One region of the Paenibacillus sp. YIM B09110 genome, then DNA from elsewhere that is predicted to be linked to it. Evidence: riboswitches for the same ligand, from Rfam matches in the RefSeq annotation. Region 1 holds a riboswitch; each other region holds the start of a gene.
The links. Region 1 has a riboswitch for cyclic di-GMP ahead of V8F51_RS13750 (putative bifunctional diguanylate cyclase/phosphodiesterase). Riboswitches for the same ligand answer to the same signal wherever they lie in the genome.
Positions count from the first base shown of each region.

Region 2: it holds a riboswitch for cyclic di-GMP, as region 1 does, so the genes downstream of both, V8F51_RS24765 (transglutaminase domain-containing protein) here and V8F51_RS13750 (putative bifunctional diguanylate cyclase/phosphodiesterase) in region 1, are expected to answer to the same signal.
Region 3: it holds a riboswitch for cyclic di-GMP, as region 1 does, so the genes downstream of both, V8F51_RS26870 (SpaA isopeptide-forming pilin-related protein) here and V8F51_RS13750 (putative bifunctional diguanylate cyclase/phosphodiesterase) in region 1, are expected to answer to the same signal.

Region 1 covers NZ_JBANSP010000007.1:329,579-340,441, forward strand. The annotation lists gene V8F51_RS13750 (putative bifunctional diguanylate cyclase/phosphodiesterase) at 1-2,128, opposite strand, end outside; cyclic di-GMP riboswitch class I at 2,226-2,312, opposite strand; gene V8F51_RS13755 (FAD-dependent oxidoreductase) at 2,379-2,942, opposite strand; gene V8F51_RS13760 (MarR family winged helix-turn-helix transcriptional regulator) at 3,196-3,639, shown strand; gene V8F51_RS13765 (MMPL family transporter) at 3,679-6,876, shown strand; gene V8F51_RS13770 (ABC transporter ATP-binding protein) at 7,150-9,006, opposite strand; gene V8F51_RS13775 (PadR family transcriptional regulator) at 9,014-9,562, opposite strand; gene V8F51_RS13780 (ABC transporter substrate-binding protein) at 10,138-10,863, shown strand, end outside.
Region 2 covers NZ_JBANSP010000022.1:80,832-91,694, forward strand. The annotation lists gene cysK (cysteine synthase A) at 1-233, shown strand, start outside; gene V8F51_RS24715 (anthranilate synthase component I family protein) at 496-2,070, shown strand; gene pabA (aminodeoxychorismate/anthranilate synthase component II) at 2,087-2,668, shown strand; gene pabC (aminodeoxychorismate lyase) at 2,665-3,558, shown strand; gene folP (dihydropteroate synthase) at 3,579-4,436, shown strand; gene folB (dihydroneopterin aldolase) at 4,484-4,870, shown strand; gene folK (2-amino-4-hydroxy-6-hydroxymethyldihydropteridine diphosphokinase) at 4,842-5,402, shown strand; gene V8F51_RS24745 (helix-turn-helix domain-containing protein) at 5,354-5,566, shown strand; gene dusB (tRNA dihydrouridine synthase DusB) at 5,629-6,666, shown strand; gene greA (transcription elongation factor GreA) at 7,009-7,485, shown strand; gene lysS (lysine--tRNA ligase) at 7,575-9,095, shown strand; cyclic di-GMP riboswitch class I at 9,571-9,649, shown strand; cyclic di-GMP riboswitch class I at 9,705-9,783, shown strand; cyclic di-GMP riboswitch class I at 9,837-9,915, shown strand; gene V8F51_RS24765 (transglutaminase domain-containing protein) at 9,929-10,735, shown strand.
Region 3 covers NZ_JBANSP010000028.1:32,982-43,844, forward strand. The annotation lists gene V8F51_RS26850 (Ig-like domain-containing protein) at 1-115, shown strand, start outside; gene V8F51_RS26855 (stalk domain-containing protein) at 327-3,044, shown strand; gene V8F51_RS26860 (sensor histidine kinase) at 3,127-4,287, shown strand; partial or broken gene V8F51_RS26865 (response regulator) at 4,292-5,023, shown strand; gene V8F51_RS26870 (SpaA isopeptide-forming pilin-related protein) at 5,167-8,028, opposite strand; cyclic di-GMP riboswitch class II at 8,062-8,143, opposite strand; gene V8F51_RS26875 (hypothetical protein) at 8,397-8,867, shown strand; gene V8F51_RS26880 (DEAD/DEAH box helicase) at 9,027-10,863, shown strand, end outside.

The sequences.
Region 1 (10,863 bases):
CGCATATCGGAGGTAAACCCGCATCCTGCCACGCTTTGTTCTGGCGGCAAGCTTCGCGGAACACCCATCGGTCAATTTCTAATATGAAGCCCGCCTGTTCGGCAAGCGGAATGAACTTATCTGGCGGAATAAGGCCCAGTTCTGGATGCTGCCAGCGGATAAGCGCTTCTATGCCGCATAACTTCCCTGTCGAGGCGCTCATTTTCGGCTGATAGTGTAAGGAGAATTGGTTTGTTTGCAGCGCATTATAGAGTCCGTTCTCCAAGTGCATCTTCTCTGTCATGACCGAGGCCAGTTTCGGCTTGTAGAAGCGGTAGCAGCCGTCGCCCTCCTCCTTGGCGCTGTACATGGCGATATCCGCATTGCTAATAACGGTGTCGATATCTTCTCCGTCGAGCGGATATAGGCTAATGCCAATGCTGATTGTCAAGTAAAGCGGCATGCCGTCGATTTCGAAAGGCTTCGAGAATGCTTCGCCGATCTGCTCCGCCATGTTGTGCACCTCCGCAACGTCGGTGTACGAGCCGGCGAAGACGAATTCATCGCCTCCGAGACGAAATACATCGAAGCTCGTTGCAGTCTCTGCGAAGCGGCTGGCAGCCTGCTTCAGGAGTCTATCGCCGGTTGCGTGGCCAAGCGTATCGTTTACTTGCTTGAAGCGATTGATATCGGCGAACATAACAGCAATCTTATGTTCATTGCCAGCGTGTATCGTAATCATGTCTTGAATATGCTTCGTAAAGTGAAGCCGATTCGGCAAGCCTGTCAGCATGTCGTAATAAGCGAGGCGATGAAGTTTCTCCTCCGATTGCCCAAGCATATACGCTTGAGCTTGCAGGCGCTCGCTGTTTTTCTGCGTCTCACCGAACATATGGACGAGATTGACCGCCATTTGCTTGAAGTTGCTAATTAAGGCGTGAATCTCGAAAATATTGCTGGACGGCCATTCGATCAAGTCTTCCTGCTTCAGGCGGCTCGGCAGATTGTTCGTCGCTTCGGCTAATCGCTTCAAGCTTCTGCCTAGCCAGCGGTTAATGAAGAACGCAACAAGCGCAGCGAATAAGGCGAGTGTAATTAAATAAATGAAATGCGTGATGTATTTATTAAAAAGATAGTATTGATAGTTATGTAAAGGAATATCGATATGGATCATGAGGCCCGTATCATGGATGGACGAGGCGTAACGGAACTTTCCTTCATGCCAAGTCGAGATATGGAGCGGATGCTCTTTAAGTACAGGAATAAGCAATTGAAGGTTGTTGCTTAACGCTTTGTTAATCCGGTAGCTTGAGGTGTCATTACGGATGCTGCCGTTCCAAGGGATGACGGTGCCGCTTCCATCTGTAATGGTAATTGTATATAGAGCGGACGAATGCTTGGCAATCAGCGATTGCAGGTATGCAAGCGTGGCCTCAGACTTATTATCTTCATATCGGATCCTGCTCTCCATATACTCTCTTCCGATCATCGAAGCTACGCTGCTGGATAGCTGCTCGGCGTGGCGGCTGGCTTCCTTGAATGAGCCTGTGCTGCTAATGTAAATATTCAATAGAAACGGCAGTATAACGCACACGACCGAGAAATGAAGCATGACGCGGTTGAGGGAACTGGATCTGCGCCAATCGCGAGCGATGCCGGACCACCTTGAGAGCGGCAAATATTGCAGGGCAATATCGGCACACAGCGCGTTCAGCAGTCCGTTTATCGCCACAATCGATGTAACGAGTATCAGATCGGTCCCCATAGCGTTATATTGACCGACATGCGTAAGATACGTTAGCGGGGCGGCGATGAGCAGCCAGAAGGCGGCGTCGCAGACGAACAGGTGACTCGGGTACTTGCGAACGAGCAGACCGACAATGGCAATTTCCAGCAATCCGATGTAATGGAATAGAGATTGTTCCATAAGCTGAGTCCCAATCGTATGCACGACTGCGGCGGCCAGTAATCCGGGCCAGAACCCGAACAAGCGGAGTCCGACTAACAGGAATACGCTTGTAAAGGTGAATGTTATGCCATATAGAAAGGGATAGCCAAGTCTCTCGCTGATTAAAGCGAGCAACGTGCATAGTAGGAAGGACATGGCGATGATCCATCGATTACGCTTCGGTTGCTGTACAGTACTCAATTCGGGCCTCCTGGTAATATGTCAATGGAACGATTATGGTTGGATTTGACAATAAAAAAAGGATGCCAAACGGCACCCTCCTGCAGTCACAAATCATTAGGGTAACCCGGCGATCATGGCGTGATTACGCTGTAGACCCGTAGCTTTGCGTCCTATGCTTTCGCATAGTTTGCCCTTTGCCTATCCGGCTTTTCACCTAATATTCGACAATTTATTCTAAAATCCTTCTTTTTTTGCGTGAATTAGTAAACTATGCTTTCAGTACGTCGTGATCGACATAACGTTCGCCATTCATTTCGCTAATGATGTTGATAGCTGCTTTGGCGCCGTCGCCGGCTGTAATGATCGCATGAACGCTTACGCCTGCTACCGTTCCCGCGGCCCAGATCCCGGGAATGCTCGTTTTGCCGCTTGGATCGACTGCGACAACCGTCTTGATGCGCGGCTCTGTACCTGGCTTCGTCTGAACGCCGATATGCTCCGCAAGGTCAGTTGCGGCTCCAGTAGCGAGCAGGACATGCTTGGCTTCGTAAGTTCCGCCATCGGATTCAATCTTGAGACCGCCTTCGATGACTGTGATGTTCTGAACGGTTTCTTCCTTAATCTCGGTACCGAATTTGAGCGCCTGCTTCTTGCCTGTCTCGATGAGATCAGGACCGCCGATTTCGGACACGCCGTAATGGTTCTCGAACCATGCGCGTTTTGTCATCCCTTTGTTATTTTCGAACATGACTGTTTTTTTGCCTGCCTTGGCGCTAAAGATCGCTGCGCTTGCTCCTGCGGGCCCAGCTCCGATAATTGCAATATCGTACATGCGTCCAACCTCCATATGAATTTATTTCGTTCCTTTTGTTTTCGCCAATATTATATAAATGTTCCGCGGCAAAAATCAATCGGACAATTCTAGTCCGTTCACGATAAGTTCATTATTGATACGTTGCATTTGAATCGCGTCTTTGATATAGTTCGATTATCAAATAGTTCTACAGTAGAATTAGTTTGTCCGAGGCATTGAGGTCACTAGGTGTTCGGACTATTGCGACACAGAAGGAGGATCTGATGCAGGAATGGATCTCAGACTATCCAAAGAAATTATACATCGCTACGAGGCTGCCCACTTCTTGGTTAACCGTCGATTAAACGCCTTGATACGCGAGCTGATGCCGGAAGAGCTGACGATCGACCAGTTCTCGACGCTGCGATATTTGCATAGCCAAGGGAGAAGCACGTCCTCGGAGCTGGCTGATATTTTCTGCGTGGGCAAAAGCTCGATTACGGCCATTATTAATCGTCTTTTCTACAAGAATCTGATTTATCGTTTGCCTGATGAGAAGGATCGGCGCGTCACTTATTTAGCGCTGACTGAGGAGGGAGAGCAGCTTTTTGACGAGATGGATGTGAAGATGTATGAGCTGCTGCTAAAGTATATTAGCCCGTTCGACGAGCAGGAAGCGATCACGTTTATCCAGACGTTCGAGAAGCTCGCTCATGAACTGGGCAAACCACAGTAAGGCTATGAAGCGTAATCGTGAAGGGAGAGCAGAGAGAGAATGAGAGTCATACTGAAGCTAAAGTGGTTAGTGCTTGTGTTATGGATTGCGTTGGCGGCAGGGCTGATGATTACAGCGCCGGCAATGGGGGAACTTGTACGCACGAAAGGACAGATTGGCGTGCCGGACGGCTACTCCTCGCATATCGCCAGCGATCTAGTGAAGGAAGTAGGTGGCGACGAAGGCGCAAGCGGCATGGCGACCGTGCTCGTCTTTCATAAAGAAGGCGGCCTATCGGAAAGCGATCTAGCCGAAGTGAAGGGCGGCGTTGATAAGCTGAAGGCGGAAGGCGAGTCGATCGGCGTCACGTCGGTTACAAGCCACTTCGATACGCCTGAGCTCAAGCCGCAGATGATGTCCGAGGACGGCAGCACCGTTCTGACACTTTTGAGCGTAGAGGCTGGCGACCGGGAGCTGGTCGAGCTAAAGGACGGTCTGTATGAGTCGCTGTCCGACATCGGCATTGAGCATTATTATACGGGCAACTGGATTATCTCCGAGGATGTTGTGCAGAGCTCGCAGGAAGGGCTTAAGAAGACAGAGCTTATTACGGTCGGATTCATTCTTATCATCTTATTCATCGTCTTCCGTTCGGCGGTTGCGCCGATTGTGCCGCTGCTGGCGGTTGGCTTTACTTACCTCACCTCACAATCGATAGTCGCATTCCTCGTGAAGTATGCTGACTTTCCGCTATCCAACTTTACGCAAATTTTCCTCGTTGCCGTATTGTTCGGCATTGGCACGGACTACTGCATACTGCTGATCAGCCGCTTCAAGGAAGAGCTGGCGCATCGCGGCGACATTACGGAAGCGATCGTTCATACGTATCGCACGGCAGGCAGAACCGTACTGTTCTCCGGGCTTGCGGTGCTGGTCGGATTCGCGTCGATCGGCTTCTCGACATTCATGTTGTATCGTTCAGCCGTAGCGGTCGCTGTTGGCGTAGCGGTGCTGCTTATTGCACTGTTCACCATCGTACCGTTCTTTATGGCTGTGCTGGGCAAGGCGCTGTTCTGGCCGGCGAAGGGCTCGCTGGAGCATAAGCCGAGCAAGCTATGGGGCGCTGTCGGCAACTTCTCGCTGAAGAAACCGGTGTGGGCGCTTGTTATATTGGCGGTAATCGTCGTACCGTTCCTCACTGCTTACAAAGGCTCGATCTCGTTCAATTCGCTTGACGAGATTGGCGACAAATATGATTCCGTTAAAGCATTCAATATTATTGCGGAGGGATTCGGACCAGGCGAATCGTTGCCAACGACGGTCGTCGTGAAGACCGATCAGCCGCTGGATACGCCTGAGGGACTGGCAGCACTGGAGCAGGCGAGCCGCGAGCTGGCGAAGGCCGAAGGCGTGAAGGCGGTTCGCAGCGCCACGCGGCCGATGGGCGAAGCGATGGAGCAATTCCTCGTCGCCGACCAGGTAGGCACGCTCGAGGATGGCCTTGGACAGAGCGGAGAAGGGCTCGGCAAGATCGGCAGCGGCTTGTCTGAGGCGAGCAACGCGCTGAACGAAAATGCGCCGAAGCTGGCCGAAGCGGTCGACGGTGCGGGGGAGCTCGTCTCCGGCACGAATGAGCTGAAGACGGGCGTCGAGCAGCTTGGCGCCGGTCTGAGCAAGATCGAGCAAGGGCTGCTGGACGGCTCAGCCGGAGCGAAGGAATTGACCGCCGGGCTTGAGCAGGCGCATGCCAGCGCGGTTCAATTGGCTGCTGCGAGCAAGGAGCTTGCGGGCAGCTATGAGCACCTTGGCGGCGGTCTGGATCAGTTGACCGGCGCCTATAGCGCAGTCGCTGCTGAGCAGGCGAAGCTGGCGGAAGGGCTCTCTGGCGTGCAGCAAGGCTTAAGCGGGCTGACGGACAATTATCCTGGACTGGCGGAAGATGCCGCATTCCAGGAGGCGCTTGGCGCGCTCGGCCAGCTGCAGCAAAGCGCTGCCGGCGTTCACGCCCAGCTTGCGCAGATGAACGCGCAGCTTGGCGCAATCAATACCGGCATGAAGCAGGCGAATGCGGGCTTCACGCAAGCTTCGCAAGGCCAATCCGCGCTTGCAGGCGGACTTGAACGATTGGCAGCTGGCATTGCCGAGCTGCAGAAGGGCATTGCGCAAGCAGCGGCAGGTCAAGGGCAGATCGTCACCAAGCTGCCGGGCGTAACGCAGGGTCTTGGTCAACTGACAGAAGGGCAGAAGGAGCTGCAGTCGGGCTTCGCGGCGCTTGGCGATCAGCTCGGCGAGCTGACAAGCGGACTCGACGATAGTGTTAGCGGACTTACGCAAGTGACGGATGGCCTGCAGTCGGCTGGAGGTTACTTGAATGGTTTGGCAGATTCGCCGAATAAACAAATGACGGGCTGGTATATTCCCGAAGAAGCGATTGCGAACGAGGAGTTCCAATCGGCACTTAATGTGTATATGTCCGAGGATCGCCACACGGCTAAGTTCGATGTCGTATTCCGTACAAATCCTTACGAGCAAGATACAATGGCTGAAGTTCCTTCGCTCGAAGCAGCCGTGGAACGGGCACTGAAAGGCACGGCATATAGCGATGCCGAGATTGCAATCGGCGGCGTGACGAGCATTAACCACGATCTGAGCAATATATCGTCGGCCGATTATTCGAAGACGGTTGTGCTCATGCTGATCGGCATAGCGATTATTCTGATCGTGCTCTTCCGTTCAATCATTATGCCGCTCTACATGATCGCCTCGCTGCTCGTTACGTTCTACACTTCGATGGCGATTACGGAAGTTATATTCGTACGTTTGCTCGGTTACTCGGGCGTCAGCTGGGCCGTGCCGTTCTTCGGCTTCGTCATGCTGGTGGCGCTCGGCATCGACTACAGCATCTTCTTAATGGATCGATTCAAGGAATATCGTCACCTGTCGCCTTCCGAGGCGATCCTTGAAGCGATGAAAAATATGGGTACCGTCATTATGTCCGCTGCCGTCATTCTCGGCGGCACGTTCGCGGCGATGCTTCCATCGGGAGTCATGTCGCTGCTGCAAATTGCAACGATCGTCCTGTGCGGATTGTTCTTGTATGCGATGGTTATGCTGCCGCTGTTCATACCGGTCATGGTACGCATGTTCGGCCCAGCCAACTGGTGGCCGTTCATGGGACGCGAGCGTGATGCCGACTCAGGCGCTTCCATCGGTTCGCACGGTCAGCGAGCTCGCATTGCCTCGCATGACCCGAAGTAAGTCAGGGGTTTGTTGATCATTCAAAGAGGCCGTCCCAATAGCCAGTATGCTGTTGGGACGGTTTCTTGTTGTTTATGTGGAGGTTTTATATGAGATAGAGATCGTTTCTATATCTATTTCTCGCAAGTAAGTTGAAATTGGTGGAATAGATATACTTTTTAACTTTATTCGTCATGAGGCTTGGTGTTGGTTTGGGATTCGTATAACTCAAAGACCCCATACGCCACTGAATAGTGGAATATGAGGTCCTTGTCGCGAGTCTTGATCATGCAACTAAAATTTCTTCGTCCGTTGCAGCTCCAGCTGTGGTTCGGCGGCGGATGCCGCAGCTTCCTGCTGAGGGAACTGCAGCTCATACAGCTGCTTGTACCTGCCTTGTGCCGCAAGCAGCTCATCATGCGTGCCAGATTCGAGGATGACGCCTTTATCCAGCACGTAGATCGTATCGGCCTGCTGAATCGTTGACAGCCGATGCGCGATGACGAGGCAAGTGCGGCCTTCGAGCAAGTGCGCGAGAGCATCTTGAATCGACTTCTCGGATTCCGTATCGAGCGAGGAGGTTGCCTCGTCCAGTATGATAACGGCTGGATTTTTCAGTATGGCGCGGGCGATCGATATGCGCTGCTTCTGTCCACCGGACAGCTTCACGCCTCGTTCCCCGATCTGGGAGTCATAGCCTTGCGGGAACGACATAATGAACTCATGTGCGCTTGCAGCCCCCGCGGCAGCCTCGATTTCTTCATCGGACGCGCCTTGCTTCCCATAGACGATGTTCTCGCGTATCGTACCGTTCAGCAGCACAATATCCTGCGAAACGATGCCAAGATGCGATCGCAAAGACGCCAGCTTCAAATGCTGAAGCGAAATGCCATCGAGCGATACCGTACCCTCCTGGGGGTCATAGAACCGCGTCATCAAATGCGTAATCGTCGACTTGCCGGCACCGGAAGATCCGACGATGGCGGTAATCTTGCCAGGGGCAATCTCGAATTCAAAGTTCGTCAGCACCGGCACATCATTGTGATAGGCGAAGCTGACGTTGTCGAAGACGACGTGCCCTTGCACATGGGTCAGCGTAGTAGCGTCCGGAGCATCGGCAATCTGCGGCTGCGTTCCTAATATATCGACGATTCGCTCGTAAGCGGCAGCCGATTGTTGAATGGTATTAATGGTGCGGCTGAAGCGGCGTATCGGATTTTGCAGCAGGCGAAGGTATGCCATAAAGGCAACGATGGTGCCGATCGTCATGCTTCCGTCCATCGTGAAGCGTGCTCCGAACAGCAAGACGGCAGCAAGTCCAATGAACAAGAGCATGTCGATCACCGGCTCGAATACAGCCCGCGTCTTCACGGCATGCAGATTGGCCTTCATATTGCTCTCACTTCGCAGTGCAAAGCGATCCGCCTCGAAGTCTTCGTTGGAAAATGATTTAATGAGTCGAATGGATGATAACGTATCTTGCAGATGGTTGCTTACCTCGGCAACCGTCTCTTGCACTTTCTTAAATGCCGCTCGCATCCTCTTGCCGAAAAATTGCGTCGTAAGGAGCATTAGCGGAAACGTTGCGAGCACGATGAGCGTTAACTGCCAGTTGATCCACATCATATAAGCGGCGACGGCGATGAAGGTGAACCAGTCGGTTATGATCGACATCATGCCTGACGAGACGAGCTGCTGAAGCATGTTCACATCGTTCGTGACGCGCGACATTAGATCACCTGTGCGGTTGCGGTCGAAGAAGCCGATATCAAGCCGCTGGATATGCCGATACAGCTCGCCGCGTATGTCGTACACGGCGCGCTGGCCGACAGAAGCCATTAGTAAGCTGCTTAAATAGTTAAACAGCCCTAGCAGCAGCGCCGTACCTAGAACGCCCAGCGCTACCCAAATTAAGCTGTCGTAACGCTGACTCGGAATGATGTCGTCAATCGTCCATTGCGTAAGACGCGGAATGGCGAACTCTAGCAGCGACACGGCGATGATACAGATGAAGGCGGCTGCCATGAGCATCCATTGCGCTCGCACATGGAGAAACATTCGCTTGTACATGCTCCATATACTGCCGCGAGCTGGTTTCTTGGCCGGTAAAGGCGGCATTCGATTGCCCATAAAACCTGGATTCGGGTTCATGCTCGCATCACTCCGTTTCCTCGATAGCCCCGGTTGCTTGCTGCGCATATGCATCAAGCAAAGTATTGATCTGCTGCTGCTGCTGCGATAACAGCGATTGAAGCTTGGACGAGAGCTCCTTGCTTGCCGAAGCTTCTTGTTCGGCGCGCGTCACAAGACGAAGCAGGTCGAAGGACTCGTTCGATAGTCCAAGCTTGCGTCTCATCTTCTCGAATCGATAGGCTTCCACTTCCGGGGGCAGTTTCCCGTCCTCGTCACGTTTGGGCCGCTCGGGAAGCAGGGAGAGCGCGGATCGTCCTTGTTCGGTGATCGAGTAAACCTTTTTGCTGCCGTCGTCCTCTCTGACCGAGACGAAGTCTTTCTCCTCAAGCGCTTGCAGTGTCGGATAAATGCTGCCTGCGCTAGGAATATAGAGACCGCCGGATTGCTCCTCCAGCGTCTTCATAATCTGATAGCCGTGCATCGGCTCCTCGGCGAGCAGTCTGAGCAGCGCAATCTTCACGCCGCCGCGGCCGAAGTAACGTTTGCCGGAGCCAGGTTCTTTATGTGGATGCATAGTAGGTCTCACCTCGCTTGTATAATACGATATATCGTAATATTAAGTTAACGATATATCGTATTGAAGTCAATAGCCGTTTTTCTATCTTCGTAATGGTGTGCCTCTTATCATCATTGACAATGATTATTATTATTATTTACAATATCAGAAATTTTTAAGTAACTTACAGCGATTAACGTTAGAGTAATGCTTGAAACGGATTTTAATCTGCCATTGGTGTGATGATCTAGACTGCCCGTTGTGGTAAAATAAGAGCAAGGTTACTCATTTGATCTTCTATGGATGTGCCGAAAGCATGAACTTCAAAAACGACCACTTTCTCGAAAGAATCTTCTCCTTGCTCAGATGGTATTCTTAGTAGTTGCTGAAATTGTATGCGCTTACTATTTTCGACATGCGAATGTGGATACGTGGTGCGTTGTCGCAGTGAATGGACGGAGGATGTCTTGAAAGCAGCTGGCATTTTATTATATTCCGCTAAGAAACAAGGCCGTAACTGTATTGTATGGGGAGTTGCCGACCGATAAATAAGGTAGGACACAACGAAATATGCGCTACGGGGAGGGTATGGAATGGATAACAAGTGGAGGAAGCTCGAGCTCGGCTGGAATAAGCTTTTGCTGCTACTCGTACTTGTGTTTATCTTGCTCAGCGGGTGCGCCTCTCATAACGAGAACATAACCAGACAAGAAAGCAGTCCGCCTGGTGTGACGGATCGTATTACGATTAGGATTGCACAGAGCTTGCCTAATGATGTGCGAACCAAATCGTTGAAGGCGCTTATTCAAGCTTTTGAACGGCTGCATCCAAACATTAAGGTTGAACTCGTATCAACCGACTATGCCACGGCGGATGAGACGATAATGAAGCTGCTAGGCGAGGAGCAAGGGATAGATATTGTAGAAGTGAGAACCGGCAATATGCAATCCTTTATCTCGGAGGGACTTATTGAAAATCTTCAACCCTATGTTGCGCAATGGGACAAATATAGCATGTTAAGCGAGAACGCTCGTACTGCTGCAACCAATCTAGACGGTACGCCTTACTACATTCCGAGCGGTCTATACCAGTCACAATTGTATTACCGGAAGGATCTGTTCGAGGCGAAGGCGCTTCAAGTGCCTGAAACGTGGGAACAGTTGTATTATGTCGGGAAGCAGCTTACGAGCGCTCCGCGCAACCAATTCGGCTATGCCTTCCGGGGGGGAACGGGTGCAACCCGAATGTTGAATCAGATCATCCAAGCGTACAACAGCGACGATGTGAACCTGGGAGAGCCGATGTATAGACATGACGGA
Region 2 (10,863 bases), on a different contig from region 1:
TGGACCGTGAGATCTATGACGGCGTTATTACAATCGAGAACGAAGATGCTTTTGAATATGCGCGTCGCGCAGCTAAAGAAGAAGGTATCCTTTGCGGTATTTCTTCCGGCGCAGCGATCTTCGCAGCGCTTCAAGTTGCCAAAGAACTTGGCGAAGGCAAACGCGTAGTAGCGATTGTTCCAAGTAACGGTGAACGTTACCTGAGCACACCGCTCTTCAACTTCGACAACTAATCCATAACGATAGCTGCAATTCAAGCCTTCCATTCCTCGGAGTGGGAGGCTTTTCTCCATTTACTGCCAGGGTCCTCAAGGTGAAACGGCTGACGCCGTCCTTTGGCGGTGTAGCGCGTTTCATTCCGGTGAAATATAGGCGTAAGTCTATTAGTGAAACGATATACTCCTATATTTTCAAGAAAGAGGCCGCGCCCTTTTCTTTTGCCGCGCTATTCTGTATACTAGGCAAAATAAGTCAGATGAACGGGGGTTGAGGGTGATGGTCACCGATAGAAAGCAGTGGGTCCGGTGGCACGCCGAGCGGAAATATACGACGCTTCCGTTGCTTAAGGAATTGCCATTTCAGAGTCGTGATAGCGGCATAGTCACTTCTTGGGAAGAAGCATGGCAGGACGCATCACCGTATGCCGTTGTCCTGGAGAGCGGGAAGGATGGCAAGTATACGTATTTGGGCTTGCATCCGGATGCAATTATTCGGGGCAAAGGACTGACGGCTGAATCCGTCACCTACGAATCGCTAGAGGAGCAGAGCCGGCGCAACTGGCATGGCAAGCCGCTTGAAGTGATGAGGGAATGGATGGCGGGCGCAGTCGGACCGCGTCTAGTTGATGGACCGAAGTGGATCGGCGGCTGTGTCGGCTACTGGAGCTATGATGTGATCCGTTCGATAGAACGTTTGCCAGAGCTTGCCGACGATGATCTCGCTTTGCCGGATTACTTGTTCATGCGAATGAATGAACTATGGATTATTGATCATGAGCGCTCCGTTGTTTATTGCGCGGTCCATATGCCTATTGATCCGAATGCCGGCGAGCAGGAGCTGCTGGAAGCCTATGATCGTGCGCTGTCGCGCGCTGAGGGGATGACAGACTACTGGCTGACATGGTTCGAGGAAGAGAAAGCGTGCCGCAAGGCGGAGACGGTCAAGGAGAAGCGCCTTAAGCTGACTGAAGCGGATCATCTTCATATCGACATAGAAGAAATGAACGATATTAGCTCTCCGTTCAAGAAGCAGGCGTATATGGATGCCGTAGAAGCGATTCGCAATTATATCGGCCAAGGTGATGTGTTCCAGGTAAATCTGTCCCAGCGTCAGAGCCGTGCGATTGATACGTCACCGGAAGAGCTGTACGAATGGCTTAGGCTGTTCAATCCGTCGCCGTACATGGGCTTTCTGCGCTGCCCTGACTTCCAGCTGGTGTCCGCTTCACCGGAGCTGCTCGTAGAGCTGCAAGACGGCAGATTGGCAACGAGACCGATTGCCGGCACGAGGCGCAGAGGGCGGACAGAGGAAGAAGACCGACAGCTTGCAGAGGAGCTTGTCGCTAACGAGAAGGAGCGCGCCGAGCATATTATGCTCGTCGATCTGGAACGCAACGACCTCGGCCGTATATCGGCGTACGGGACGGTTGAAGTGAAGGAACTGATGGTCATCGAGTATTACTCGCATGTGATGCACCTTGTGTCGCAAGTCGAAGGGATACTTGCCGAAGGCAAGGACGCGTACGACGTCATAGCGGCCACGTTCCCGGGAGGCACCATTACAGGCGCGCCGAAGATTCGGACGATGGAAATTATAGAGGAGCTTGAGCCGGTACGAAGAGGTCCGTACACAGGATCGCTCGGCTGGATTGACTATAACGGCGATATGGAATTTAATATTATTATTAGAACGATGGCTATAAAGGATGGCGTTGCTCATATACAGGCAGGTGCCGGTATCGTGATCGACTCGAATCCGGAACGCGAATATTATGAATCTCTGAACAAAGCGAAGGCGTTGTGGAAGGCCGTTCAGTACAGCGAACAGTTGGCCGGAGCCAACAACGGATAAGAGGGGAGCTTAGACGATGATCCTTGTAATTGATAATTACGATTCCTTTACGTACAATCTCGTTCAGTATTTGGGAGAGCTTGGCGAAGAGATTGTGGTCAAAAGAAATGACGAGATCGACCTAGCGGGCATTGAAGCGCTGAAGCCCGACCATATTCTCATTTCGCCAGGTCCTTGCTCGCCTAATGAAGCGGGAATCAGTCTCTCGCTCATCGACCATTTCAAAGGCGTTATTCCGATCTTCGGCGTATGCCTAGGCCATCAGTCGATCGGACAAGCGTTCGGTGGCGATGTTGTCCGCGCGGAGAAGCTGATGCACGGCAAGACTTCACTTATTCATCATGATAGCAAATCGATCTTCGAAGGCATGCCATCCCCATTCACGGCGACGCGCTACCATTCGCTGATCGTTCGACGCGAGACGCTGCCGGACTGCCTAGAGATTACGGCTGAAACGGATGAAGGCGAGATTATGGGTCTTCGTCATAAGGAGTACGCGATTGAGGGCGTTCAATTCCACCCTGAATCGATCATCACGGAGCATGGCCTGACGATGCTTCGTAACTTTTTGCAAAATAAAACCGGAGCCGCGCGATGAAAGTCAGCTTGAACGGCTCTGTTAAGGAAGCAAGCGAAGCCGTGATCTCGGTCTACGATCACGGTTTTTTGTACGGTCTGGGCCTGTTTGAGACGTTCCGTACTTACGGCGGCCGTCCTTATCTGCTGAACCGCCATCTAAGGCGGCTGCAGGCCGGTTGCGAACAGCTAGGCATTCAGTATCGTGGCGACGAGAAGGGAATTAGCGAGCAGGTGACTGAGCTGCTGGCTGCGAACGGTCTGACGGACGGTTATGTCCGTCTGACGGTAAGCGCTGGCGTAGGCGAGCTTGGTCTTCCAACGGGCGATTACGAGCAGCCGAGCGTGCTGCTGCTCGTAAAGTCGCTGCCGCCGGTCAATGATTCGATTCCTATGCATGGAAGAGAGCTGAGGCTGCTGCAGACGCGGCGGAACACGCCGGAAGGCGATATCAGATTCAAATCTCTCCATTATATGAATAATATTATTGCGAAGCGTGAGCTGCTTGCCTCTTCTCCTCCGTCAGGAGCAGAGGGGCTTATGCTGACGAAGGAAGGCTGGCTCGCTGAAGGCATTGTGAGCAATCTGTTCTATGTGAAGGACGGCATCTTGTACACGCCGGCTATTCATACGGGCATCTTACCCGGTGTGACGCGCGAGCGTGTCTTAGAACTTGCGCGGGAAGCAGGGCGTTCGGTGCATGAAGGATATTTTACATGGGAAGAGCTTGTACAGGCTGATGAAATATGGATGACTAACTCCATACAGGAGCTTATACCGATTACGACGCTATCCGACATTGTGAGCAGGAACGAGACTGTACAAGTTGGCGACGGTTATGCGGGAGAGCTGACGAGAGGCTTGCTAGCGCTCTATCGTGCAGATGCATCGCAAATTGTCGGGAATGAATAACGGTTAAGGAGAGTGGCAGCATGAGCAAGAGCGGCACACATAATAGACATTGGGTATATGAGTTGAACGGCGGCATTCGGCTGGAACTTGGAAAACGTACATTAATTATGGGCATCCTCAATGCGACGCCGGATTCCTTCTCTGATGGCGGCAAGTATACGGGGGTAGATGCTGCGGTAGCCCACGCGCTCGCTATGGTGGAGGATGGAGCGGATATTCTCGATATCGGCGGCGAATCGACGCGTCCGGGTTTCGAGCCCGTTCCTCTGGATGAGGAGCTGCGACGCATCATTCCTGTTATTGAAGCAGTGCGGAAGGAGATTCCGCATATACCGCTGTCAATAGACACGTATAAGGCTGCTGCGGCGCGTCAGGCGCTCGAAGCGGGCGCTCATATTATTAACGATATATGGGCCTTGAAGGGCGATCCCGAGATGGCGGCAGTGGCCGCAGAGTTCGGCTGCCCCGTTATTCTTAACCACAACCGCCATGCGCGTGACTATAACGATTTCGTGCCTGATGTGTTGGCTGATCTGCTTGGCAGTGTCGAGATTGCGAAGACGGCCGGCGTTTCGGAGTCTCAGGTATGGCTTGATCCCGGTATCGGGTTCGCGAAAACGTACGAGAACAACTTAGAGCTGCTTGCTCGCTTATCCGAACTGTCGGAGCTGGGTTATCCGGTACTGCTCGGCACATCGCGCAAAAAGTTTATTCGGGACACGCTGTGCTTACCCGTGGAAGAGCTGGCTTTCGGCACGGCTGCGACAGTTGCGCTTGGTATCGCGCAAGGCAGTCATATTGTAAGGGTGCATGACGTTCGCGAGATGAAGCAGACCGCTTTGATGACGGACGCTATTTTACAATATAAGAACATATAAAGTTGCAGATTAAGAAATAAGGCATTTGCCTGTGAGGAGTGACGGAAATGGACCAAATGGCGATTAAAGGGATGCGTTTCTATGGGTATCATGGCGTTTTTGCCGAAGAGAACAAGCTAGGGCAACAGTTTTACGTCGATATCGTGCTGCATATGGAGCTTGGCCAAGCTGCTGAGACCGATGATTTGAACTATACAATTAACTACGCGGAGATCCATGCATTCACGAAAGAGATTGTGGAAGGACCTCCTTTCAAGCTGATCGAAGCTTTAACGGGTCACATTGCATCACGGGTTCTGGAAGCTTATACTATGGTAAATGAAGTGACGGTTCGAGTAACAAAGCCGCATCCTCCGTTCGATATCCACTTTGACGGGGTAACGATCGAGATGCGGAGAAAGCGGGATGCAGATGGAAGAGCGATTCCCGCCTAACGGGCAAACTTTCGAAGCGTACGTCGCTTTAGGATCGAATATGGGAGAGCGAGAGCTGCTTCTCACGGAGGCTATCGTACTGATTGACCGTGAACCAACCATTGAGGTGCGAAGGGTGTCGGGCATCTATGAGACAGATCCTGTCGGATATACAGATCAGCCTGCATTTCTGAACATGGCGATAGCAATCCGCACTTCGCTCTCTCCGATCGAGTTGCTGCGCAAGCTGCTCGAATATGAGCTGCAGCTAGGGCGAGTTAGGCAGATACGTTGGGGACCGAGAACCATTGACCTCGACCTCCTGCTGTACGATAATGTCAGAATGAATCAAGAGGAGCTGACACTGCCGCATCCGCGCATGATGGAGCGGTCATTCGTGCTTGTACCGTTAAATGACGTTATAGAATTATCGCATTCGTTGCGGGACGAAGTTTCATTGGCGGCCGGCAGCGCGCTTCAGGATGGAAAGGAAGGCATCACGTTATGGAAAACAATCAATTGGCGCAGCGCGTCAGAGCCTTTCGAAAGCTGAAGGGTTATACGCAGCAGGAGCTGGCCAAAGTGCTGGGCGTATCTGTTGCGGTATTGGGCTCGCTGGAGCGAGGTACGAGGAAGACGGATCCGAAGCTGCTTAACCATATTGCGAGCACGCTGGGGATCGATTATGAGGAATTAATGTCGGATACCCGTGAATAAAGCCTGACGTCCGGCACAGGACGCTTGGGATCAAATAATATCAATGAGGAGTGTGGAATGGCATGCTGAAAATCGGAGACATCGAGATGAAGAATAGGGTCGTGCTGGCGCCGATGGCAGGCGTGTGCAATCCTGCTTTTCGTTTAATAGCAAAGGAATTCGGAACGGGACTTGTATGCGCAGAAATGGTGAGCGACAAGGCGATCCTGCACGGTAATAAACGTACGATGGAGATGCTGTTCGTTGATGAGCGCGAGAAGCCGCTTAGTTTGCAAATATTCGGCGGCGACCGGGAGTCGCTGGTCGAGGCGGCAAAGGTTGTCGATACGCAGACGAATGCAGACATTATCGATATTAATATGGGATGCCCTGTACCGAAGGTAACCAAATGCGACGCCGGCGCTCGTTGGCTGCTTGACCCGAACAAAATCTATGAGATGGTGTCTGCTGTCGTAGACGCTGTGAAAAAGCCGGTTACGGTGAAGATGCGTATCGGCTGGGATGACGAGCATGTTTATGCAATCGAGAACGCGCGTGCGGTTGAGCGCGCAGGCGGAAAAGCCGTTAGTGTGCATGGACGGACGCGGGAGCAGCTGTATACGGGCAAGGCGAATTGGGACATCATAAGGGATGTCAAACAATCGGTATCTATTCCCGTAATTGGGAATGGCGACGTATTCTCGCCAGAGGACGCGAGAAGGATGCTGGATCACACTGGCGTCGACGGCGTTATGATCGGACGGGGCGCGCTGGGCAACCCTTGGATGCTCTATCGTACGATTCAGTACTTGGCAACGGGCGAGCTGTTGGGCGATCCGGCTCCGCGCGAGAAGATGGATGTCGCGATCTTGCACCTTGACCGACTGATCGCGCTGAAGAACGAAGCGGTAGCCGTGCGCGAGATGCGCAAGCACTTAGCATGGTATTTGAAGGGCTTGCCAGGAGGCGCGCGCGTGAAGGACGTTATTATGGAAGAAACGGACCGCGATCGCATGGTGGCGATTTTGGAAAATTATATTCTCTCATTGGAAGAAGAGGACGAGCAGGAGCAGAATGGCGCTTCATCCGTTCATACCGCAGCGGAAGAGATCATTCATTAAATTGATCGCCGGTTGCCGCTGCTTTTAATGGAGCGCTATGTCGGAGCATGCTTCATTTTGAAGGCAGCGGCACTTGCATCGACAAAGTTCGACAGATGTCGGCATGATGCGGAATGTATGGGTTCACGCCTAAGTGAAACGGTTTCAATGGGACGTTTGGCTTTGATTGACATTGGGGGCAACTTTGAAATATAATCGTGCAATATAATCCAAAGAGGCTCTCAAGAGACCCCTTTAAAGTGAAATGACTCAAGGTATGATGGCAATGAAGCGTAATATATTAGGTAACAGTGAATTCATACACGGTATGAAAATAAGTCACACGACGGGAGAATCGGAAAGATGAACGATAAGCAAATCATTCTGACTCAGGACGGCTTAAAGAAGCTTGAAGAGGAGCTGGAAACCTTAAAGTCGGTCAAGCGACGCGAAGTCGCTGAGCGGATCAAGGTTGCAATCGGTTATGGCGATATTAGCGAGAACTCCGAATACGAGGACGCGAAGAATGAGCAGGCATTTATTGAAGGCCGTATTATTACGCTTGAGAAGATGCTTCGTAATGCGCGTATCATCAATAACGATGATATCGATATCGATACAGTGAGTATTGGTTCTATTGTAACGGTTGAAGATATGGAATTCGGCGATACAATGGAATATGCGATTGTAGGCACCGCGGAGTCCGATCCGCTCCAAAATAAGATTTCTAATGAAAGTCCGGTTGGCAAGGCGATTCTAGGCAAGAAAAAAGGCACCGTTGTAGAAGTGAACGTACCAGCCGGCATCATTCAATATAAAATTGTCGATATCAAAAAATAAGGTTTGCGATGAATGGTTTAGAAAGCTTCCTTGCCGGAAGCTTTTTGAACGTTATCGGTTACCCTTACGTATCAGGGAGATGAACGAAAGTGGAACATGAGAATAACGAGCAGGGACAGGAGCAGGAGTTAAGTGAGCTTCTGCAGATCCGCAGAGACAAACTAGACGAGCTTCGCGCTTTAGGCGTTGATCCATTCGGCAAGAAGTTCGAGCGCACTCATAATGCCAAAGATATACTAACAGCCTATGAAGCGTCTACGAAGGAAGAGCTGGAAGGCCAAGCGGTTAAAGTGAGCATCGCCGGCCGTATTATGCAGAAGCGCGGCATGGGCAAGGCGGGCTTCGCGCATATCCAGGACTTGAGCGGCAAGATTCAAATCTACGTCCGCAAGGACACGGTCGAAGAGCATAAGTTCGCTGCTTTCGATCTGCTTGATATTGGTGATATTGTCGGCGTACATGGCGTCGTGTTCAAGACGAATACAGGCGAAGTTTCCGTCAAAGCGCAAGATGTTGACGTATTGACGAAGTCGCTGCTGCCGCTGCCTGACAAGTACCATGGCCTGAAGGACGTCGAACTGCGTTACCGTCAACGTTATGTCGACCTGATTGTGAATCCGGACGTTCAACAAACCTTCATTACCCGGTCCAAGATCATTCAATCGATGCGCCGTTATCTCGATTCGAGAGATTACTTAGAAGTAGAGACGCCAACGCTGCACTCGATTGCGGGGGGAGCTGCTGCTCGTCCTTTCATCACTCATCATAATGCGCTCGATATGCAGCTTTATATGCGTATTGCGATCGAGCTTCATCTAAAACGTCTTATCGTGGGCGGCTTGGAGAAGGTATATGAGATCGGCCGGGTATACCGCAACGAGGGTATCTCGACGCGTCACAACCCTGAGTTCACAATGATAGAGCTGTACGAGGCTTACGCTGACTACAAAGATATTATGGCTCTGACCGAGAATCTGATTGCGCATATCGCACAAGAGGTGCTTGGGACAACGAAGATTACGTACCAAGGCCAAGAAGTTGACTTGACTCCGCAATGGCGCCGCGTATCGATGGTCGATCTCGTGAAGGAACTTACGGGTGTCGACTTCAGCGTGGAAATGACCGACGAGGAAGCACATCGCCTTGCTAAGGAGCATAAAGTTGCGGTTGAGCCGCATATGACGTTTGGTCATATCTTGAACGCGTTCTTCGAAACATTTGGCGAGCATACGCTGATTCAGCCTACGTTCGTTACCGGACATCCGGTTGCAATCTCGCCCCTGGCGAAGAAGAGTGAAGTCGATCCGCGCTTCACGGACCGCTTCGAGCTATTCATCGTAGCGCGCGAGCACGCGAACGCCTTTACAGAGCTGAACGATCCGATCGACCAGCGCGAACGGTTCGAGGCACAGCTCGTAGAGAAAGAGCACGGCAACGACGAGGCGCATGAGATGGATGATGACTTCATCCGTGCCCTTGAATACGGTATGCCGCCTACTGGCGGTTTGGGAATCGGCATCGACCGTCTCATTATGTTGTTGACGGATGCGCCTTCGATCCGGGACGTACTGTTGTTCCCGCATATGAGAGAGCAACGCTCCGGCGAGTAAGGGACGAGCGATACGTAAAGCAAGATACAAGTAACTATAGAAGCGTGGCCGCGTTGATGGTGAATAACCGTCTGACGGCCGCGCTTTTTCTTATTGCTCCATATTAAGTTTTTTTCGAGTAAACGGATGAATGTGAATACATCTAATGGCGCTAAATTTACACCCCTAGATCATCAGTATTAAAATAGAGCTTGCGAAACACCTATGTTACATAGTTCTACATAAGTACTGCAAAGTAACGTACAAATCGACAAATTCTTATGTAAAATCGGCAATACCGATCTAGAGAGCAATAAAGTTGTTTGCGCCAAAGTAACTTGGAAAGATAACAACAAAGAGAAATCAAAAACGATTACTTACGATATTGAGGAAAGGTTTAAGTAGCTATTATTTTTTGTAAGATTTTGATCTATTTTTTTGCTAGATAGTATTGAATTACTAGAATCATATGGTAATATAGGACTATCGATGCTAATCCCGATAATGGCAAACCTATCGAAAGGTAGGGACGCAAAGCTAAAGGGCCTTCCTTATGATGGCAGCCAGCTACCGAACGACGGAGCATTTTTTATTTTACTAAATAGTAGGACAAGTATTAGAAAAAGCGAATCACGATAATGGCAAACCTATCGAAAGGTAGGGACGCAAAGCTAAAGGGCCTTCCTTATGATGGCAGCCAGCTACCGAAAGACAGAGCTTTTTTTGTTTTATAACAAGGGACAAGCAGTCCTATGAAACTTTACACGATAACGGCAAACCTATCGAAAGGTAGGGACGCAAAGCTAAAGGGCCTTCTGAAAGATGGCAGCCAGCTACCGAAGGGAGTTTTATTCATGCGTAAGTTTATTCTTATGATAGCAGTAGCGTTCATCATGATCGCATCGATTAAAGTTACAAGTGCAGAAGCTAGCGAAAACACAACTTGGTTGAACACAGCTAGTCTAGATAAAGGCATTGTATCGGTATCCTATGAAGTAAAGGCTAACGTGAAAACAAAAGTTATGATCGCAAAAGGCGATAATAAATATACATATAACATGACAGCTTCCAAGAAAGTAGAACAATTCCCGCTGCAACTTGGAAATGGCGATTACACCGTGTCGGTGTTAGAGAATACAGAAGGCAACAAATATAAAGTAGTTAACAAAGAAACAGTTAAGCTTAACCTTGCTAACAACAGCGTGATTTACTTGAATTCGGTGCAAAATGTAGCATGGACAAGCTCGAGTCTTGCTATTGTTAAAGCAAAAGAGCTAACAAAAAACAGCAAATCAGACAATGAGAAAGTAAGAGCAATCTACGACTATATCATTAATAACATCAAATATGATTATGATTTGGCAGCCAACATTTCGACTGACTACCTCCCAAGCATCGACAAAACACTTTCGACGAAAAAAGATATCTGCTATGGTTACTCGTCGTTGTTCGCTGCAATGCTTCGTAGTGTAGGAGTTCCTACTAAGCTCGTAATGGGTGACACGGAATATGTTAGTGTATATCATGCTTGGAACGAAGTGTTCTTGAATGGCAAATGGGTAATTATTGATACGACGGTAGACGCTGGTCTCAAGAAGAGTAACAAGAAGTTCGATCTAATTAAAGATGCTTCGAAATATTCGGCAGCAAAACAATACTAGACAGTTATTAGACACGGTGCTTTGGCATCGTGTTTTTTTGTTATCTTCTATAATAGAAAACAGTTTAAAGGTTTATATAAAAAGTGCTTGCAATGCTATAGGCGTCTGTGATATATTATCTAAGTCGC
Region 3 (10,863 bases), on a different contig from region 1:
CATTATGAATGGCAAGACAGCATCGACGATGAGCCCGCTTACGAACGCGACAAGAGCGGAAGGCGCGGTCATGATCATGCGTTTGCTGGAGTACGTCGATTTCATAACGCCATAAGAAGATATAGCTAAAGCAGATTTTGCCTGACGCGTTGAAGCAACGGTCAACGTCACGACGGCAGAATCTGCTTTTTTTATGTCGATTTAGAGAGATAGGGGATTTCTTTCGGATTTCTGGATGTGATAGCAGTCTTTTATCATGCGTAACTTTTCTGCAACACTAGTAGTCTATATTACATAGATTACTAGATGGGAGAGTTGCTAACATAATGGGTAGGGCAAGAAACAACAGGTGGCGGCGGACGGAGAGCATTGGTAAAAAAGTATTGATTATCGCATTAGGCGGCACTTTATTGTCGCAACCGGTCGTATCGCTCCTTCCTGGGAGCTGGAGCTCGGCGATTGCCGAAGCGGCAGACGTGGCAATGGCCACGGCAACGGCACCGACGCTCAAGCTGACGAAGCAGGCGTATGTGACGGCAGGCGCAAAGCGCATGGACTATTTGTGGAGCGCGACAAGAAACGGCAAAGCCATAACTTCCGAGGTGCATGTCATCGAGATCGATCTATCGAATCCTTATGTATCTCTTAATACGATGAGCGGCAAAAACCATACGGTTGGCACGCGTAATTCGATAACGAATATGACGAAGGAAAGCGGAGCGGTAGCGGGAATCAACGCAGACGTATTCGTGATGACGAACGAAGGCGCGCCTATGGGCGTCCAAATCACGAGCGGGGCATTCGAATCCAGTCCTTCCAAGCTGAAAGGCATGTATGCATTCGGGGTGTCGAAGGACCGCAAACCTACCATAGAAAACTATACCTTCGAGGGACTCGTTACGGCAGCCGACGGCTCCACCTTCGCGCTCGAGGGCTTGAATCAATCCGCTTACGGACCGGAGTACGGCGGCAATAAATATAGCCATGTCGACACGATGTACATCTACACGAGCGCATGGAACGGCGCAGAGCGGCCTACCAATACAGGAGCGACTCCAACCGAGGTTCTCGTTCGAAACGGCATTATCGAACAAATATCAATAGGCAAGCCGGTAAGCGGGCAAGCTCCGGCTGACGGATACATATTGCGTACACACGGCAAAGCAGCGACCTTCGTGAAAGAGCATTTGCAGGTCGGACAGGCTATTACGGCCGACTATTCGCTGATCTCGTCATCGACGGGAGCGAAAGTCGATCCGGCCAGCTTCGAAATGCTGATCGGCGGTCACACCTTGCTCGTTGACGGAGGAGCTGCTTCGGCATTCTCCCGAGATGTAACAGGTGTCAGCGGCTCTTCCTACACGTCCAGGTCCGGAGTAGGCTATTCCAAGGACGGGACGAAGGTGTATTTAATAACGAGTGAGAAATACGGCAGCAGCACCGGACTTAGCTTGAAGGAGCTGCAGCAGGTGATGGTGCAGCTCGGCGTCTACAAGGGAGTCAACCTGGACGGCGGCGGCTCAACGACGATGGTTGAACGGCCGCTGGGAACGAACTCGTTGACGCTGGCGCATTCTACGCAGATGGGAACGACGCAGCGCAGCGTTTCGAATGGCATTGGCGTATTCACAAGCGCGCCGACGGGTACGGTGAAGGGCGTTACCATAACAGGCTCGAACGTTGTATTCCTTGGGCAGAAGACGACCTTCGCCCTCAATGGCTATGATACGTACTATAACCCCATTAAGGTGGATGCGACGCAAGCAGCCTGGAGTGCTAATCCCGCGGTCGGGACGTTCAGCAGCAATACATTTACGGCAACCAAGGTCGGCAAGACAACGATCAGCGTCAAGGCTGGCGATGCTTCAGCGCAGTATACGATGGAGGTTATCGGACAAGACCAGATCGCCTCGATCTCGCTGAATACGGCTGCCGGTATGCTTACGCCGGGTTCAACGCTCACGGTTCCCGTTACAGTGAAGCTAAAGAACGGCAAGACGTACAAGCTGAGCGGCGAATCGCTCAAATGGGAATATATCGGCTTTAGCGGCGCGATGGTTGGCGATACGTTAACGGTTAAATCGGTGAAAGCAGGCGTGAAGACCGGTTACGCGATAGGACGTTACGACGGTTTCCCGACGTTGATTCCGTTCACCCAAGGCGAAACGGTCAAAGCATTTGAAGATTTCGAGAAAACAGCTTACCCAATCTCTTCCCAAGTTACGCCGAAGGAAATTGCGGGCAGCGTAAGTCTTGCAACGGACTTGCCTGGACAGACTTCGGCCAAAGCGCTTAAGCTGACCTATGATTTTACGAACGGCACGGGTACGAAGGCATCGTATGCGGCGTTTAATACGAATGGCGTATCTTTGTCTGGAAACCCTACATCGATGTCACTTGACGTATACAGCGACCAAAGCAAAAACTGGGTGAGGGCAGAGCTTATTGATGCCGACGGCAAAGCGCATCTAGTCGACGTAACGAAGCAGCTCGATTGGAGCGGTTGGAAGACGATTAAGGTCAATCTATCGTCGCTTGGCATGAAATATCCGGTGAAGCTGAAGAGAATATACGTCGTCACGCTGGACAGTGCGCAAGCTGGGAAAACGACAGCGGGCGTAGTTGGCATTGATAACATGAGTCTCAATTATGCGCCTGAAGTAACGGTTGATACGAAGTCCAAGGTTGAAATGATTGTCGGCAAAACGAATGCAACCTTGAACGGCAAAGCGCTTAAGCTGGATGCCGCTCCGATTCAGTTGAACGGAGCGACCTATGTGCCGCTCCGCTTCGTAACGGATGCGCTCGGCGGCCAGCTGTTCGTTGACGGCAAGCTGAATAAGGTTAGCGTACTGCGCGGAACAAAGCTGCTTGAAATGGTTATTGGCGAGAAGGGATACGTGTTGAACGGTGTTCGCCAGCAATCGGAGGTGGCGCCTATTATTCGCAATAATAGAACGCTGATTCCTGTGCGATTATTCTCGGAGAAGCTAGGCTTCACCGTAGGATACGATGCAAAGCAGAAGAAGATTACCATTCAATAGCAATGGACGATAGGCAACCAATCTGTGGTATGATAGAGAAGTATAGGAATCAGGATTGCCATAGAAAGGTTGCCGATCGATCGTGGATCATTTGACAGTCGACATAAACCGAGTTATCAAAAATGCAATTCAAGTGATGGAAGACAGCAAATATCAAATCTATGAAATATGCGAATCCGCGCGTTCTGAGCTTGAAGCTCTCGAGCAAGAGCTGGAGCTTGTGCTTGAGGAAACGGTGAAGACGATCGAGAAGGTCGATCAGCTCGAGCAAGATTATAGGCGCGCGCGCATTCGGTTAACTGAAGTGAGTCGGGATTTCGTCCGATATAAGGAAGAGGATATTAAGTCGGCTTACGAGAAGGCTACTCAAATCCAGCTGGATCTTATGGTGTACCGCGAGAAGGAATCGTATTTGAAGGCTCGCCGGGACGATCTGCAAAAGCGGGTTCGCAACGTTGAGAACTCGATTGAGCGGGCAGAGATGATTGCTTCGCAAATTAACGTCGTACTGGAGTATTTATCAGGCGACCTTAATCAGGTGACGCGTATTATCGAATCGGCAAAGACAAGGCAACTTCTGGGTCTTAAGATTATTTTGGCGCAAGAGGAAGAACGGAAGCGGATCGCCAGGGAAATTCATGACGGACCGGCTCAGTCACTCGCCAATATTGTGCTTCGCACAGAAATTGCCGAACGCATGCTGATTAAGAAGGAATTCGAGATGGTGCAGGAAGAACTGGTAGATTTGAAAGGCCAGGTTCGTTCAGGTCTTGAAGAAATTCGCAAAATCATTTTCAATCTCCGGCCAATGGCGCTCGACGATCTTGGATTGGTGCCGACGCTGCGAAAGTTTGTGCAGGATTTTGAAGATAAATCAAAAATACATACTGTATTCGAGCTCTCCGGCAAAGAGATTCGAATGCCGTCTGCGATGGAGGCGGCCATATACAGACTCGTACAGGAAGCTTTCACGAATGCTCTGAAGCATGCCAACGCTTCGCGCGTATTGCTGGACATAAGCTATGAGCCTCATTTAATTACAATAATCATTCACGATAACGGCATTGGGTTCCAGAGCGATCTTATCGATCTCGGAGCAAGCCGAAACTCCCATTTTGGACTCATCGGGATGAGAGAACGCGTGGAATTGATTGAAGGAAGGATGGATATAGACTCAAATCCCGGACAAGGTACGAAAATTATAATTCATATACCAATAACTGCCGAGAACAGAAAGGAGTAGTATAATGATAAATCAAGTTTCTAGCACTCCTGCCCGAAAAATCAAAATATTACTTGCAGACGACCATCAGTTGTTTCGCGAAGGCTTGAAACGGATTTTGAATATGGAAGATGATTTGGAAGTGATCGGCGAGTGCGGTGACGGCATTCAGGTTATGGAATTTTGCAATCATACGTAGCCAGAAATCGTACTGATGGACATTAATATGCCGATTGAGAACGGTGTAGCTGCTACGGAACGACTCAAGAGCATGTTCCCTGACGTGAAGGTTATCATTCTGTCCATTCATGATGATGAGAGCTATGTATTCGAAACGCTCCGCAAAGGGGCGACGGGCTATTTGCTTAAGGATATGGAAGCCGAGTCGCTTATTAACGCGATCCGCTCGGTTGTTCAAGGTTATGCATACATTCATCCTAAGGTAACAGGGAAGCTTATCAATCAGCTTCGTCGCATGACGTACCTGGACGAGATGGGGATTGTATCGGGAGCTGCGGCTGCCCAGGAGCAGGGCGTTAAGTATAACGCTGTCGATGAAAGCCCGCTGACTCGCCGCGAGGCAGAAGTGCTGAGATTAATGGCCGAAGGCAAGAGCAACAAAAACATTGGCGAATTCCTGTTTATTAGCGAGAAGACGGTAAAAAACCATGTCAGCAGCATTTTGCAAAAAATGGAGGTTGATGATCGCACGCAGGCGGTTATTCAATCGATCAAGTACGGTTGGGTTACGTTGTAATAGGCAGACATGTATTGCGCAATGAAAATAAAGTGGGGGTCCCGTGTCTGTAGGAGCGGGATTTTTTGTTGTTTACGCGGGAAAAAACCTCGATGCCGTCACATGGACGACACCGAGGTTCGAGTGCTCGCTAGCGGGAGTCTCTAGCTTTGTTTATTGACTCTTTGCTTTCTAAGCGTAAGGATACCAGCCGAGATTGCGAAGGCGCCCAGCAGGTAGAACGGAAGCGAGCTTGTATCGCCGGTCTTAGGAAGATTGCCGAGCGGTACTTCGCCCTCCTCGACCACGCTGCCGTCATCCTCACCGCCATCTCCACCGTCGCCAGGTCCGCCCTCAGGAATTTCTTCCTCTTCAATTACCTCAGTAGAAGGCGTTGGAGTAGGTGTCGATTCAGGTGTGGCCGTTACTTCTGGCGTTGTGGACGGTTCTGTGCTTGGCGTTACTTCAGGAGTTGGTGTTGGTTCAGTTGAAGGAGTTGGCGTTGGCGTCGACTCCGGCGTAGGTGTTGCGCAACGTGTTCCTTGGCTTACCAACCGCTCTGAATGCTCAGAGGATCCGTAGTAAATAATTAACGTATTTTCTTTTGTTTCAGTCGATACCGTATCAGTCGTAATCGTTACCGACTTGCCGGCAGGGACCGTTGTTTCACCGTGTTGCTCTTCGCCATCTTCTTGGATGTGCCAATAGATGGTGACAGCTTCGCCGCTAGGGTTATGCACTCTCCACTTGCGGGTCGAGTTTGGATTCACCGTACATACGTTGGTGATCGTAAGCTCTGGATCTTCCGGTTCTCCTGTTGGAGGCGTACAGTTGGATTCTTCGCTCGCTGTGATTGACTTCGAACCGATGCTGTCGGACCAGTAGATAGTCAGATCGTCTGTCTCGCCGAACGAGCCGGCATAGACGTTGACGGATGAGCCGCTAGTAATGCTCACCGAACCGGAGTCATCGTAGCTTTCACCATTTTGATTCAAGTACCAGTTGAATTCGATTGAACCGCCGCCGTCATTGCCGCGAGTAATCGTCCAGAGTCTTTCACCTGTGTAACCTTGCTCGCCTGCATAACAACCGTTAACGGACAGGTTTAGCGAGATAGGCTCCGGTGTAGGAGGAGGATCGCAATCGTCCTCATCTGCTTCTGCAGCTGTTTTCGTTGCAAGTGCCTCGTCGACGCCGTTGTCCCATTTAATCGTGATGGAATCGATGAAGTCAGCGCTGCCGCCTGTGATCGTAGTGGAGCCGTTAGGCGAAACCGAGCCGGAATAAATCGTTCCGTTACCATTAACTTCCCATGAGAAGGAGACTGCTTCAGCGCCTACTACATCAGTAGGATAAGTAATCGTCCATCTGCTCTCGCCATCTTCATTATCCGACTCCAAGCAACCGTTGGCTACAAGGTTAAGGACAATCGGGTCTGGCTCAGGCTCAGGCGTGATGCAATCCTGACTTGCTGTTTCCGATGCGGAATCAGTTTGAAGCGTCTCGACTTCACCGTTATCCCACGTAATAGCGATCGTATCAAGATGGTCTGCAGATCCGCCTGTAAGCGTCAAGCTTCCGCCTGCGGAGATTGGTCCAGCGGACTGGTCTGTTCCGCCGTTAACGGAGTAAGTGAAGCTGATCGGATCTTTGCCGTCGCTGCCGCGAGTAACCGTCCAAGTGCTTGAGCTTGTATTCTGCTCGTTCTCCAAGCAGCCGTTGGCTACGATGTTCAGCACGATCGGGTCTGGCTCTGGCTCAGGCGTGATGCAATCTTGACTTGCTGTTTCGGATGCGGAATCAGATTGAAGCGTCTCGGCTTCACCGTTGCTCCACGTAATAGCGATCGTATCGAGCTGGTCTGCAGAGCCGCCCGTAAGCGTTACGCTGCCATCCGCGGCGATTGGTCCTGCGGATTGGCTTGGACCGCCGTTAATGGAGTAAGAGAAGCTGATCGAACCTTTGCCGTCGTTGCCGCGAGTAACCGTCCAAGTGCTCGCGCTTGTATTCTGTTCGTTCTCCAAGCAGCCGTTGGCTACGATGTTCAGCTCGATTGGGTCAGGCGGCGAGCAGTCTTCGGCCGAGCTTGGCAGGGTGATCGTTTTGTCGTATTGGCCGCTCTCCCACTTGATGGTCAGTGAGCTAGGAGTGCCTGTGACATTAATTGGCTCAGAGCTATTGCCATCAATATCTTTCTCATGCCAGCTTCCATTTGTTTTCCATTTGAACTCGACATCAACATTACTTTCGTTCGTAACGATCCACTTCCGTGCTTTAGTTGGATCATCTGTACAAGCAGCTGCTATCGTGAGGATAGGCGTGTTGTACACTGTAATGTCTTCCGTTTTGTTTTTCTTAACTGCAACCGTTTGGCCGCTGCTAGAGATCGAAGTAGTGAAACCAGCGGGAACAATCTCAACTACTTTATAGGTGCCCTGTTCTAGATTCTTGAACAAAACGTAACCCGAAGAATTGGTTGTACCTGAAGTGATCAGGTTGTTGCCCTTATATACTTCGAATGTAACGCCGCTTTGTGACTTTGATTTTCCGTCTTCATAGTAGTATTTTTTGTAAACCTTGAGGTCCCCGCACTTCGAGTCATGATTACGGCCACCGTCACTAGTGCCTTGCAAGACTCCGCCGGTTATCCTCGGGCTGTCTCCGCCGATGCATTTATTGCCGCCGTCGTCACAATCTTCGTCACGGCCTCCATAAGTGCCTTGAATACCGGATAAGTCGCGGTCGTGTTCGTCGCATGCATTGTCGCCACCGCCGCCGCCGCCGCCTCCTCCTCCGCGGGTAGTGAACACCATTGAGGATTCAATAGAAGGAGACTCTTCCGTTGCAGGCTCTTCAGAAGGGGCAACAGTTGACTCTGTATTCTCGGAGGCTGGTGCAGGTGTTGTCTGTGCAGATTCTTGACTTGTCTCATCCGTGCCTTGCGCCATAACGATCGAGCTTAAGAACATGGACAAGACAAGCATGATGGACATGATGACCGCAAACTGTTTTTTGAACAACTTCATTGTTCACTCTCCTCTTAGATTTGGATAATCTAGTTCTAAGAGGGCCGGTTACACTACTAGCTCCGTATAATCCAAGTGTCCAGGTGCAGATTATACATCATCGCTTCCCTAAAAAGCACGAATGTAAAGAGGTTCCCCCTCCTTCCTTCACTCTATCTGCTTTTCAATACTACTTATGCTCTAGTTCGCACTAAAATGATAACATATATTGGTATTTCTACAAGAGTGTAAATATGTCGAATTATGCTGAAATAAGTCGAAAAGTGTAGAAAGAGGAAAAAGGACTGTATGTTTTTCAACTTGTCCGCTTTTACCGGAACCTGTGGGCGTTGAGCGGCATATAGTGTCGCATAGAGGAGGTGACCGCCGTGCTCAAACTTCTGCTTCTCGTGCTTGGGTGCTATATAGCGGCTGCATTGTCGGTTCATCTGGCTTATTGGATTCGGCAAGGGCGGAAGAGGGCTAGCAGGCATTATGTGCTTATAGCCGATGAGGATCAACATAATATAGAATGGTATATGCGTTCGCTGTTGACTTTCTCGCGTCAGACGGGAAAGGAAGTGAAGGTGACGGTTGTTGATTATGGCGCGACGCCGGAAACGCTTGCGATTGTCGATCGGATGGCCCGCAAGGGGCATATAGTGACCGTTCATGAATACCCGGAACAGATGAGGCGAAGCCGTACAGTCGATGATGCAGGCGAAGCCGCATCCAGTAGAGAAAGCGATGCCAATCAGTTGATGTGGCTGCTGCAGTCTGAAGGTGTTCTGAAGGATGCGAATCAGGCGGTGCTCATTGACCTGCAAAATCCTTCCGATTTGTCCAAAATGCCTTTTTAGTATATACTTCAAGCTATAACGGTTATGAAAGTGAAGCACACTTTGCAGCGCTCTATGCGCTCAAGGTGTGCTTTTTTTTGCGTTCGCTTGGTTGTTAAACATTAGACATTAGTGATGATGACGCACTAAGAAATACAATATGCGGGGAGTGGGGAAAAGATGCGGGCTTATGTGTATGTTGTCGGCAGAAATGAAATATGGAGAGCATATTGTACGATTGCGCCTGAAGTTGATCGGCTTTATTGGCTCGAGCCCTCGCTCGGGATGCGAATGGGGAGGGGAGGGCCTCCGGCAGATGAGGGCTGGGTATGGCAGGATCCGCTGCCGCTCGGAGATGCTTGCCGAGCGGCAGCGCTTTGGAATAGCGAGCAGGAGCAACGAGGGGGAGGGAGCGGCGATCGCGAGGGTGTCGTCGGCCGGCTTGCCGCGTGTACGGCGGCAGCGTGCGGTGAGGCTGCGGGCGCGCGGCGGAGCAAGCGCGGCGGCGCGGAGCGCTGGGAGCGAGCTGCGTCAGCGGGCAAGCTTATGGATGGCGGGGCAGCGAGCGTTAGCGGGGCTGCGCTGGAGGGGGTAGCCGCCGCCGCGAGGCAGGCGGGGGCGCTCTTGCAAGGGCGCGCGCTGCTGCGGGGCGAAGCGCTGGCGCTGCTTGAGGGCGCGGCCGTGCCCGGCGCGGACGGCGGCTGGAGCGATGTGCTCCAGCTGGCTGGGCTGCTCGGGCTCGTGCGCCTGCACGGGGCGGTTGCCGCAGAAGCCGGCAACCGGCGAGGCCTGCTGCGCCGCAGCAGGCGCGAGCTCCGCTGCCTGCGCTGCGGCAGCGGCGAATCACAGATGCGCCGCACAGACTGCGCATCCTGCGGAAGAGCATGCGCTTATTGCTCAAGCTGCATTCAGATGGGGCGCAGCCGGGAATGCGAGCTGCTTATTGAAGGGCTGCCGTCTGCCATCGCTCATCTAAATGCAGGCCGCCTCCCGCCGATGGAGGTGAGGCTGTCCAAGTGGGGCCTAAGTCCCGCCCAAGCTTCGGCAACGGCTAAGGCGCTTCAATTCGCAGAGTCATCGAATAAAGGTAAGATGCCAGTCCGATCCGCACCGGCTGCAATAAGCAACTTTCTGCTTTGGGCGGTTACCGGAGCGGGTAAGACAGAGATGATTTTCCCGCTGATTGAATCTATCTTGCTGCGCGGCGGCAAGGCTCTACTCGCAACGCCGAGGCGCGATGTCGTTATTGAGCTTGATCCGCGTATTCGCAGAGCGTTTCCGTCTGCCTCGGTCGTCACCTTGTACGGAGGCAGCGATCAAAAGTGGGAGCGCGGCGACATTACGCTGGCGACAACACATCAGCTGTTTCGCTTCAGGCAGAGCTTCGACCTTGTTATCTTGGACGAGCTCGATGCTTTTCCATATGTAAACGACTCGACACTCCACTACGCGGCTTACAAAAGCTGCGCCCCAGGCGCAGTTAGACTTCTGCTGTCGGCGACGCCTCCGCAGGCCATGCAGCAGGAGGCGAGACGAGGCTCCTTGCCGCATGCAAGAGTGCCTGTGCGCTATCATCGGCATCCGCTGCCTGTCCCTAAGCTGCTTCGAACCGCAACGGTAGCGAAGCTGCTGATATCAAGGCGGCTTCCGGCATCCTTGTTGTCTGAACTGCGTCGTTCCGTAGAAAGAGGGGCACAATTATTCGTGTTCGTGCAGCGGATCGCACAGGCAGAACCGATGGCAGCCTTGCTGCGCTCGCAGCTCACACTGGCGGAGGTGGAGGCAACTTCTTCGCAAGACGAGGAGCGGGCGATTAAAGTAAAGCAATTCCGTGACGGGAAGATTCGCGTGCTTGTAACGACGACCATATTGGAGCGGGGAGTTACGATACCTCGAAGCGATGTATACATATTAGACGCAGACGGGCGATTGTTTGATGAGGCGTCGCTTGTCCAAATGGCAGGTCGAGCCGGCCGATCCGCAGAGGATCCGGCAGGACGGGTCTACTTCTGCAGCA